DNA from 2 places in the Chryseobacterium sp. UF-290 genome. Region 2 is predicted to be linked to the other one. Evidence: riboswitches for the same ligand, from Rfam matches in the RefSeq annotation. Region 2 holds a riboswitch; the other holds the start of a gene.
What was found. A riboswitch is a leader RNA that binds a small molecule or an ion and turns the genes downstream of it on or off. The one in region 2 is predicted to bind cobalamin.
Positions count from the first base shown of each region.

Region 1: another riboswitch for cobalamin. It lies ahead of AC4IF5_RS01915 (T9SS type A sorting domain-containing protein); the one in region 2 lies ahead of AC4IF5_RS17335 (acyl-CoA thioesterase).

Region 1 covers NZ_JBSICB010000001.1:448,143-453,516, forward strand. The annotation lists gene tpiA (triose-phosphate isomerase) at 1-594, shown strand, start outside; gene AC4IF5_RS01910 (hypothetical protein) at 621-902, shown strand; cobalamin riboswitch at 1,398-1,590, shown strand; gene AC4IF5_RS01915 (T9SS type A sorting domain-containing protein) at 1,661-2,773, shown strand; gene clpP (ATP-dependent Clp endopeptidase proteolytic subunit ClpP) at 2,885-3,571, opposite strand; gene dnaG (DNA primase) at 3,684-5,374, opposite strand, start outside.
Region 2 covers NZ_JBSICB010000018.1:5,472-10,845, reverse strand. The annotation lists gene AC4IF5_RS17355 (endonuclease MutS2) at 1-629, shown strand, start outside; gene AC4IF5_RS17350 (hypothetical protein) at 748-945, shown strand; gene AC4IF5_RS17345 (ATP-binding cassette domain-containing protein) at 1,453-2,115, shown strand; gene AC4IF5_RS17340 (hypothetical protein) at 2,149-2,946, shown strand; cobalamin riboswitch at 2,980-3,160, shown strand; gene AC4IF5_RS17335 (acyl-CoA thioesterase) at 3,277-3,660, shown strand; gene AC4IF5_RS17330 (HD domain-containing protein) at 3,722-4,312, opposite strand; gene AC4IF5_RS17325 (XAC2610-related protein) at 4,314-5,030, opposite strand.

The sequences.
Region 1 (5,374 bases), on a different contig from region 2:
GAAAAGGATGAAATCGGGGTCTTTTCTCAGGATATGAGCGAGCATGAAAGTGGTGCTTACACAGGTGAGATCTCTGCGGATATGCTGGAATCTATCGATGCAAACGGGTCACTGATCGGTCACTCTGAAAGAAGACAATACCACGGAGAAACAGATTCTCACTGCAACAGAAAGATCAAATTGGCTTTGGATAAAGGTCTTACGCCTATCTACTGTAACGGAGAAACGCTTGAGCAGAGAAAGGCAGGACAACATCTTGAAGTGGTAAAGAATCAGACTGAAGTGGCACTTTTCACACTTTCTGCTGATGAGATCAAAAAGGTAGTGATCGCTTACGAACCGGTTTGGGCTATCGGAACCGGAGAAACAGCAACACCGGAACAGGCTCAGGAAATCCACGCTCACATCAGAAATATCATTGCTTCCAAATACGGACAGGAAGTTGCTGATGAGGTTTCTATTCTTTACGGAGGTTCTGTAAAACCTGATAATGCAAAAGAGATCTTCTCTCAGCCTGATATCGACGGAGGTCTTATCGGAGGAGCAGCTTTAAAGCTGGAAGATTTCTCTAAAATTATTGAGGCTTTTAATTAAAATAAAAGAATCTTAATTGTATAGACATGAAAAAAATTATTTTAATATTCTTTGGAATTCTTTTATTTGATATAATTTATGTCTGTATTTATGATCAGTTTTTAATTGGTTTAAAACCTGTTTTTTTAAATTATCCTTTACTTTTGATAAAGGCCCTGGTAAGTTCTCCGGCAATTTTATTTAATAAATCACTGCCTTTTTATGCTGCCATTCCGACTTATCAAACAGTATTAATATTTATAGGCAACGTTTTAATACAAACGTTTTTAATTTATAGAATTTTCTTTAAAAAGAGAGAAGCTAGCTAAAAAATATTATAAAAATAAAAAACGGCGGAATCTTCGATTCCGCCGTTTCCTTTAAAAAAATCTAATTATTGAATTACTGAATATCGACTACGTACATCGTTCCTTTATCTGCCTTACCTGTTTTAGGCAAGATCTTCGCTTTAGGGTTTCCATTTCTGTCATGGTTATTTATTACCTGTATCATCTTTACATGATGTCAATGCGCCAGCACCAAAACAAATAATAATACTTTTTCATATTTTCTTTTATGGCTGCGAAAGTATACATTGATTATAAACTGATCTTAAATACAATGACAATTGTACTTTAACAATACAACCTGTAAAGTGAATTAAATATAAACATCAGTATTCCTCATTACGATCCGAAAATAAAAATACAGGCACAGATTCTTTATTAATTTGAAAAAAACATTCCCCGGTGGATATACCGAATAGCATAATAACGGAAAACAGCTGTATAATTCACAAAATAAACATCAAAAATTTATATGATATATTTGCGGCGATTTAAGGTTGAACGCTGTTCATTAATAGGGAATCAAGTGAGAATATACTATTCAATTCTTGAGCTGTACCCGCAACTGTAAACTGTTTCACCTGTAGCTTTACATACCACTGGATTGCAAATCCGGGAAGGTCTGCTATAGGATGTGAGCCAGGAGACCTGCCTTGAATGCATTTTTAATTTCAGGAATAAAGGCTTTATGCTTTACCTGCAACTGAGTTTCGGGAATAAAACTTTAATTTAAATATATCATGAGGAAAATCTATTTCTTTTTCTTACTGCTTGTAATGCAGTTCCTGTCGGCCCAATTTACAGAAAGCGACATTAAATTCTGGGTAGGAACCGGTTCTAAGAAGGCTTATTTCATTGCCGACTTTAATGACAGCAATACTCCTAAATCTTATGCATGGGGATATCGCTTTGATGCTGACAATTTAAAGGCGGAAGATATGATGAATGCTATTATATCAGCAGAACCTAAAATGGAAGCGGATATTTTATCAGGATTTCTATACAGCTTCAAATACAACCACCATACTCCAAGCACCGATGATTCCTGGATACCCTGGATCGGATCAGATGCGGAAAATATGTCTAATAACAATAATGGCGCAGGTTATGTTGATTTAACAGATGGGTTATGGTTTGGTATCAAATATGGTTTGGATGATATGGACATTCCTCCATCCATACCTGTTCCTGCCTACAGTTCCCAATGGTATACTTCATCTCAGATAACCAACTGGATCGGAGCCGGAGCTAATAAAAGCCTTGTCGTTATTGATTTCGGAACAGATAATGCTAACGGCAATGGTAATTCTTTTGTGTTTGGAATACAATATAACGGGGTATTAACAGCTGAGCAGGCTTTACAGCTCATTCAGTCACAGGCTTCGTATTTTAATTTTACCTCAGCTAATAACCAGATTTCCACACTGTCGCTGAACAGTTTCACCGGCAATACTTCCGGACCTGACAGCTGGAAATTATACAAAGGAAAAGATCTATCAAGCTGGCAGAATAAAGCCGATCTTTCCCAGATTCAATTGGGTAATAATGATTGGTTAGGATTAAGCTTTGGACAGAGAAGACCTTTTACTCCAACAGAAGCTTCGAATGCCACACTGGGAGTTGCTAATGTTAATAGAAAAGTAGTTGGTATTTATCCTAACCCTGCAAGTGATTTCATTCAGATCGACACCCCTGGGAAAGTTAAAGAGGTAAATATCTATTCCGCTTCAGGTCAGAAAGTAATGACATCCCGGGAAACTAAGATCAATATTCAGCCTTTAAGCTCAGGAGGTTATTTCATTGAGATTAAAACATCTGATCATTCAACGATACATAAGATCGTGAAAAAATAGTAATAGCGCCTTTTTAAGGCGTTTTTTTATTAAAATCTAAAAATCCGCAGATTAGTGGCAAAACAAAAAACGCATCCATTGGATGCGTTTTTACTATGATTTTATGATCAATTATTTTTTATCTGCGGCTCTCTGTAAAACCTCATCTACCATTCCATAGCCTTTGGCTTCTTCAGAAGTCATCCAGTAGTCTCTGTCAGAAGATTTTTCAACCCACTCGTAAGTCTGTCCTGAATGGTGACCGATGATTTCATAAAGCTCCTGCTTTAATTTTAACATCTCTCTCAAGTTGATCTCCATATCAGAAGCAACCCCTTGCGCTCCTCCTGAAGGCTGGTGAATCATTACTCTTGAATGCTTAAGCGCGGAACGTTTTCCTTTTTCTCCGGCAACCAATAACACCGCTCCCATTGAAGCAGCCATACCTGTACAGATTGTTGCTACATCAGGCTTGATGATCTGCATTGTGTCGTAAATACCTAATCCGGCATACACACTACCACCAGGCGAATTGATATAGATCTGAATATCTTTTGAAGGATCTGCACTTTCAAGGAATAAAAGCTGCGCCGTAACGATGTTCGCTACCTGATCATCAATTCCTGTTCCCAGGAAGATAATTCTGTCCATCATCAGACGGGAGAAAACGTCCATCTGAGCAACGTTCAATCTTCTTTCTTCCATGATGTATGGAGTAAGATTCGTCGGGCCATACATTCCCATATACTGATCGGTAACCAGACCGTTGTTTCCTAAATGTTTTACAGAGAAATCTCTGAATTCCTTTTTAATGTCCATATTTCTATTATGTATTATTTTAACAAAAATTTTCAAAGTTTAAATTACAATATTTATTCCTAAAATTTTATAGGACTTTTTGTCACAGAATACAAAAATATTTGTCTTTAAACTATCTCTTTCGATCCGCATAGATCCCTTTGATCGGTGAATATTCGATAATATTGCTTAGCCGTATCGAGGCCTGCTTCAGCAAAGTGATCTTTTTGATCAGTTCATAATACTTCATTTCATCGGTATTGCTGTACTGGTCGAGCTCCTTTGCCGTTTCCGTGATCAGATAATCAATATACCGGTATTTATGCAATAAAACATCCCCTTTGATCTGATCTGCCACCTTATCACCATAATTCGGCGGGTAAATATTTCTGGAAGCCCAGTTTTCAAGCTCATCCATAGGGATCAGGGCGTCTACCACCTTCGTTGTGATCTCTTCATCCATAAAAGATACAAAAAAGTTTCCACTTCTGAGCTCATCTTTCTGAATCCCCTCCCTCACCTGATTGATAATGATCTCATTTTCTTTAACTAAAAATGTATACTGCTCCTCTTCAAAATGGTGCAGGATCTCTTCAATGACCGTGATCTGGTATTCCTCATTCTTTTCATTTCTGCGTTTCAGAACGATATCGCCGAACATCAGCATATGATCTACCAGTTTATTCTCCATAAACAGTAAATCGAAGAGGAATGGATCTTCTTTTTCCTTGTCCAAAGGAACGATCTCCATCTTTGGTGCAGCTTTTTCTTTTTGCTGCTGAACATGATGCGTCTGGTTCTGGGTAATCTGCTTCTGAACATCCAGCTCATTGAAAAGACTCTGCTCAGAAAGCCCGAATTTATTGGAAACTTCCTTCAGATAGACTTCTCTTTTCAGAGCATTCTGCACAAAGGAAACCGATTTTACAATATCCCGTATCGCTTCAGCCTTTTTGATAGGATCATTTCCAACATCTCTCAACAGGATTTCTGCCTTGAAGTCGATGAAATCCATCGCTTCATTTTCGATGTATTTTTCAACATATTCCTGTGGATGTTTTCTGGCAAAAGAATCCGGGTCATCTCCATCCGGGAAAAGCAGGACACGGATATTCATTCCCTCTGTCAGCAGCATATCAATGCTTCGGAAACTGGCTTTGATGCCGGCATTATCTCCGTCGAAAAGAATGGTTACGTTTTCCGTAAGCCTTTTGATCAGCTTGATCTGCTCAGTAGTCAGAGAAGTTCCGGAACTTGCCACCACATTTTCTATTCCGGCCATATGAAGTGAGATCACATCCATATACCCTTCTACCAAAAGACAGCCGTTCTTTCTCGAAATAGCCTGCTTACTTTGGTTTAATCCATAAAGGACATTGGATTTATGGTAGATCTCCGTTTCCGGTGAGTTGAGATACTTTGCTGTTTTAACATTATTCTTCAGAATCCTGGCTCCAAAACCTAAAACCCTTCCTGAAAAACTATGGATCGGGAAAATGACCCTCTCACGAAACCGGTCGACTCCTCCGGGAGTATTTTCCGGGAAGATGGAAAGTCCGGATTTTTCAAGGATATCCTTGTTATACCCTTTCTCCAGCGCATAAGCCGTAAAAGCATTCTTCTTTTCCGGAGAATATCCCAGCTGGAATTTTTTGATAATATCATCCTTAAGTTCTCTTTCTTTAAAATAAGAAAGACCTATACTTTTCCCCTCCCGGTCATCCCAGAGTGTTTCCTGGAAATAAGTATTGGCAACTTCATGAATTTTATACAGAAGATCCTTTTCTGTCTGGGCATGCTTTGCCTCTTCAGAAATTTCACGAT
Region 2 (5,374 bases):
GGTTTATCATCCATTCTGCCAAGAAGAAGGTAGAGCATGATATTGTCAATCTGGATAAAACGATCGTAAAGCTTCAGCAGGAAAAATTTGAAGTTGAAAAGCTTAAATCAGATCTTGCTGAAAGAAAAGAATCTGTAGAAGATAAGCGTGATAATCTTCAGAAGCTTAACGATCAGCTTCAGCAGAAGCTCTTCAATTTCCAGAAACTGTATGAAGAAGAACACCGTAAGCTTCAGTTCGGAAACAAAATTGAAGCATTCATAGACAGCTATACGAAAGGAAAATCGAGAAAAGATGTTGTCAAAGACTTTGTGAAACTTCTGGAGCAGGAAAAATTCAGGAAATTAGGCAGTGATAAAGATGAGTCGAAACGCCTGCAAGTCGTGAAGAGAAAGATCACCCAACAGCTTAAAAAGGAAGATGTTATTGAAAAAATTGCTGAAACCAATGAAAGAATTGAGGAGAAACGCAAAAGCGACCGTGCCGTTTGGATGAAAATAGGCCAGCGTGTCCGTATCACCGGAAGCACCAGTGTAGGAACCATTGAAAAGATTTCCCGGAACAAGGTAATTGTCAATTATGGAACTTTCAAAACGACGATCGATGCGGATGAGCTTGAGAGAATTTAATTAATTTGAAAATGCGTTAATTTGAGAATTTGAAAATTAACGTTATGCTGATAACAAAGAGAGAGTGCTACAGAGTGCTCTTTCTTTTTTAATTTTTTACTGGACCTTTCAATCAAAGATGGAAGGCTTTGGAAACAACAAAATAGGAATGGGATTAGGAAGCAGCGTATCCATCAGCTATGGCTTCGGAACCGCCTTTTACCTGGCTGGTGTTTTGTTTCTGATCATTCTGCTTTTTTATGGAGTATTTTCATATTTCCTTAAAAATGATCCTGAAGCCATCTATGGACCTCCAAAACAAAATGCAGAATCTTAATACAGGATTTACAGATAAAAAGAGACTGTCTCAAAAGTGTCATTCTGAATGAAATGCAATGTAATGAAGAATCTCAAACAACTGACCATCAATGAGATTCTTCCTTCGTCAGAATGACAAAAGCCGAATTATTCGACTTTTGAGACAGCCTCTTTTTTATGAACAGCATTGGCCTACATATTATCATCTTTTTTTAATACTTTTGAAGCCAGGACTTAATGTATCTTTCAGTATGGCCAAAAGCATTCTTACCCTTTGGATATTTTATAAAAAAATAATACTTCCGGCCTTATTGTTTTCTTTGCTGCTCTCATTTTTGTTTCCATCCGGTTTTGAAACTTTCGGATTGAGCTTTCTTCTTATACTGCCTGTTCTTCATTATTTTATTTACGAAGTAAGGGTAAAAAACGAATATTACTTTTATGCCAATTTAGGTTTCTCAAGATTGTTTCTTTGGGGAGGGACTTTATCATTAAGCCTTATTATTAACATTATAACCTGGTTCTTATGAGTACACTTCATATTGACAGTGTGACCAAGTCTTTTAACGGAAAAAAAATCCTGCAGGATATTTACATAGGGTGTGAAACCGGGCACATCACAGGTCTGCTGGGCCGAAACGGAACCGGAAAATCAACCTTATTAAAAATTATTTTTGGAATCATCGGCAGTGAAACCCAGTTTATAAGGTATAATGACAAAGTTTTAAAAAATGTTTCAGACAGAAAACACAGGATCGCATATCTGCCACAGGATCTTTTCTTACCTAAATACAACACGGTTAAAAGCTTAATTCCTCTTTTCTGTAATAAGGTTAATACTGATCTGCTGTTTGCTTCTGATCCCATACGCCCTTTTCTTCACGAGAAACCTAAAAATCTTTCCAAAGGTGAACAGAGAATTATTGAGGCCCTGCTCATTCTTCATGCTGATACGGATTTTGTCTTACTGGATGAGCCTTTTCACAGCCTCTCCCCTAAAGTTTCTGAAACCCTGAAAAGGATTATCCTTCAACAATCCAAGAACAAAGGCATTATTATTTCCGACCACAATTATCAGGATGTTCTGGATATTTCAGACCGCATATACCTTCTTTCTGAAGGCCATCTGAAACAAATACAAGATTTAAAGGAACTCCAACAGCATAATTATCTTCCGAAAAGCATTTAATTTATATATTTGAGGATTAAAATTTTTTTCAAGATGACTTTCATAAACAGAGCATTTTATCTATCGGCTTTCAGTATTTTTTCTTTAGCCTTCGTTAAAGGGCAGAATAAAGTTCCTTTTGGTGTTGTAAAAGCCGAGGAGGGATATGCCAATGTACGGGTACATAAAGACAACTACAGAAAAATCGTAGATAAGATCCGTATGCGTAAAGGCGATGTATTTGTTTATGTAAAGCCTGCTCCGGGAGAAACGGAATGGATCTGGATCAAATATCCGGAAAAGCAGGATGAAGATAAGCCCTTCGTACGTTATGAAACTCTTGATAAAGAAGGAATGGTCAATAAAGAACGGATCGCTTTCATAGACCAGCTTCCGGCTTATACGCCTTCCAAGTCTAAGAACGGAAGATCGCTTATTTTCACAGACAATTCCGATCCGAAAGTTCCTACTGCCCAGAGAAGCAAGGTCGTTATCGATATCTACCCATCTAATGCCGGATACCGTAAGAAAGAAAAAGACGAGGAAGGAAAGCTTCTTACCATTGATAAGGTAAAGCCATGGGGGATCGGGAATGATCTTCCTGAAGGTATGACAGAGATCAAGTCGATCAGAGTCCAACAGCCCGGAAGAGGTTCTGTTTTTGTAAGGGAAGCCATCAAAAATATGTTCCAGCCAACCATGGATTTTGAAAATGTGGGAGTCACTTCTCTGGATAATGACAATATCTTCCTTTACATGATCAACGGTTCAGGAGAGAACAGGTATACGACGCTTTGGACCATCAAGAAAGGAAGAGTGATCAGCCAGATTATTTATCACAATCCGGAATAAATTCATTATTTTTACACCGAAAAGTTTTAACGCTTATTCATCACAGAAACTGGTTCCGCATAACCGCAGATTAAAAGGGAACCGTGTGAAAATCACGGACTGTCGCGCAACTGTAAGTAACTGAAGTCTTTATCAAAAGATCCACTGTGCGGGGCACGGGAAGGAGATAAAAGATGTTACAAGTCAGGAGACCTGCCTTTTTCTTAAACAAGAAACTTTCGCGAGCTGAAGTTTTATTGATCTGATGGATTGTTTCAGGGATTTTCAAAGTTCCTGTCATTATTCTGTTGTTTTGATACGATTTCATTTCGCTTTAATTAATAATGAAATATGACTACAGAAGAAAGAATTGAAGCATCCGAAACCAGAATCTTTAAAGCGGTTTTCCCTAACACGACCAATCATTATGATACTCTTTTCGGAGGTACAGCCATGCAGCTGATGGATGAAGTGGCTTTCATCACGGCAACCCGTTTTGCAAGAAAAAGAGTAGTAACGGTAAGCAGTGATAAAATTGATTTTAAAAAGCCTATTCCTGCCGGAACCATCGTTGAGCTGATCGGAAAAGTTTCACATGTCGGAAAAACCAGTATGAAGGTAAATGTTGAGATCTATACGGAACAGATGTATTCCTACGAAAGGGAAAAAGCTATTGTAGGTGATTTCACTTTTGTAGCCATTGATGAATTCAAAAAACCAATTCAGATACTATGATAATAAGCTTCGGGCGGCCTTTGGCCGCCCGAAGCTTATTATCATTACTTGCTTAAAGCATCTATTTTAAAACTTTTTCAGTTTCCAGGCTTCTGTTCAGAAGCAGCTCAAAGGCTTCCCCCATTTCATCTGATGCTCTGGTGATCGCATTTTCAAGCATATTTCTGATCTGTCTTTCTGTAACGCCGGCCTCCGTCCAGCTTTTTCCTGAAGTATGGGAGTTCAGGATAAACGGCATAATTCTGTCGATTGAACACGCAAAAATGGCATCCGGTGTTTTTTCTTCCTCAAACTCAAGCCACAGGTTAAAGAATTCCGTACGTAAAGGTTCATCCAGGATTCCGAAGATCTTTTGGGCAGAAGCTTTTTCTCTTTCAAACTTTCCTACCATTGCTTCCTCATCAAAAAGGAACGTATCTCCTGCTTCAATTTCTACCAGGTCATGAATGGAGAGCATTCTTATCACTCTCAACAGGTCGATATCCGCACGGTTTTTGGCATAAGGATAAAGGATCTGTGCCAAAATAATGATCTGCCAGGAATGTTCCGCTGTATTCTCTCTTCTGGAATCATCTGCATTATAATTTCTTCTCTGTACATTCTTCAGCGCATCTACCGCAAGAATAAAATCGATCTCTTTCTGTATCTTCATCTTACTTTTCTTTTTCTTTATTATTTTGTTCTACAGGATACACCCTGGTTCTGGTAATCCATTTATTATTTACTTTTTCCTTTGTGATCTCTTTTACCACGCTTTCGCCGGTTGTATCTTTTTCCTTTTCAAATACTTTGTCCAGCCCTTTATTAGGGATCACAGCATATTCCATAGTGAAAAGCTTACAGCAACCGGATCTTCCATAAGTGATCAGACGTTTACGCTGGGCGTCTACCTCAAAGATATCCAGGTGACTGGAGGCCAGATCTGTCAGCTCTGCACTTTTTACAAATCCCATTTTGGTAGTGTTGAATACATATACATCATAAGAAGCTCCGCTGTAATTCCCCATATTACCATTTCTTACCGCTATATCCTCGCTACCGTCAAAATTGAAATCATCAATAACGATGGGACTCTCTTCCTGCGTTAACGGAATGATGGTCCCGGTTGACAGCTTTTTATTCTGGCTTAAATATACGACCAGATCATCAGAAGCAAAAGTCTGTACCTTGGTATTTTTAGTATCAAACAGCTCTACTGTTCCTTTGCCGTTACAACGTCCGTCAGAGCAGCTTTCTATATGGATCATGGCGGTATAATTCTTTGACGCATCTTTAACTTCAAACTGGTATTGCCCGAAGCACAATGGACCAAGGAAAACAAGGGTCGATAAAATCTTATACTTATGTAAAATGTTCATAGTAATAATCATTGATGTGTTTTTTTATTCTAACAAAAATACGAATCATAATGCCGATCTCAAAATCTGTTTCATCACCGGTATTTTATTTTTTAAGAAGCTGTTTCCTGCTATCCGCTCATACTCCTCGCTCCTGCCCAAAACCCCGCTTGCTGTGGGGTAACCGCTGCTATCAGGGCTAGGAATGAAGCAATGGAATGATCAGTATCCAGAGATGGAACTAATGTGAATCCTATTTTTCAGCGCATATTCTTATCGGATCAGAATCTACGCAAACATCTGCGTCAATCCGAGTAATCTGTGGTTAATTATATAAGTAATACGTAATCATCAAACGCTATTTCTTTATCATAACA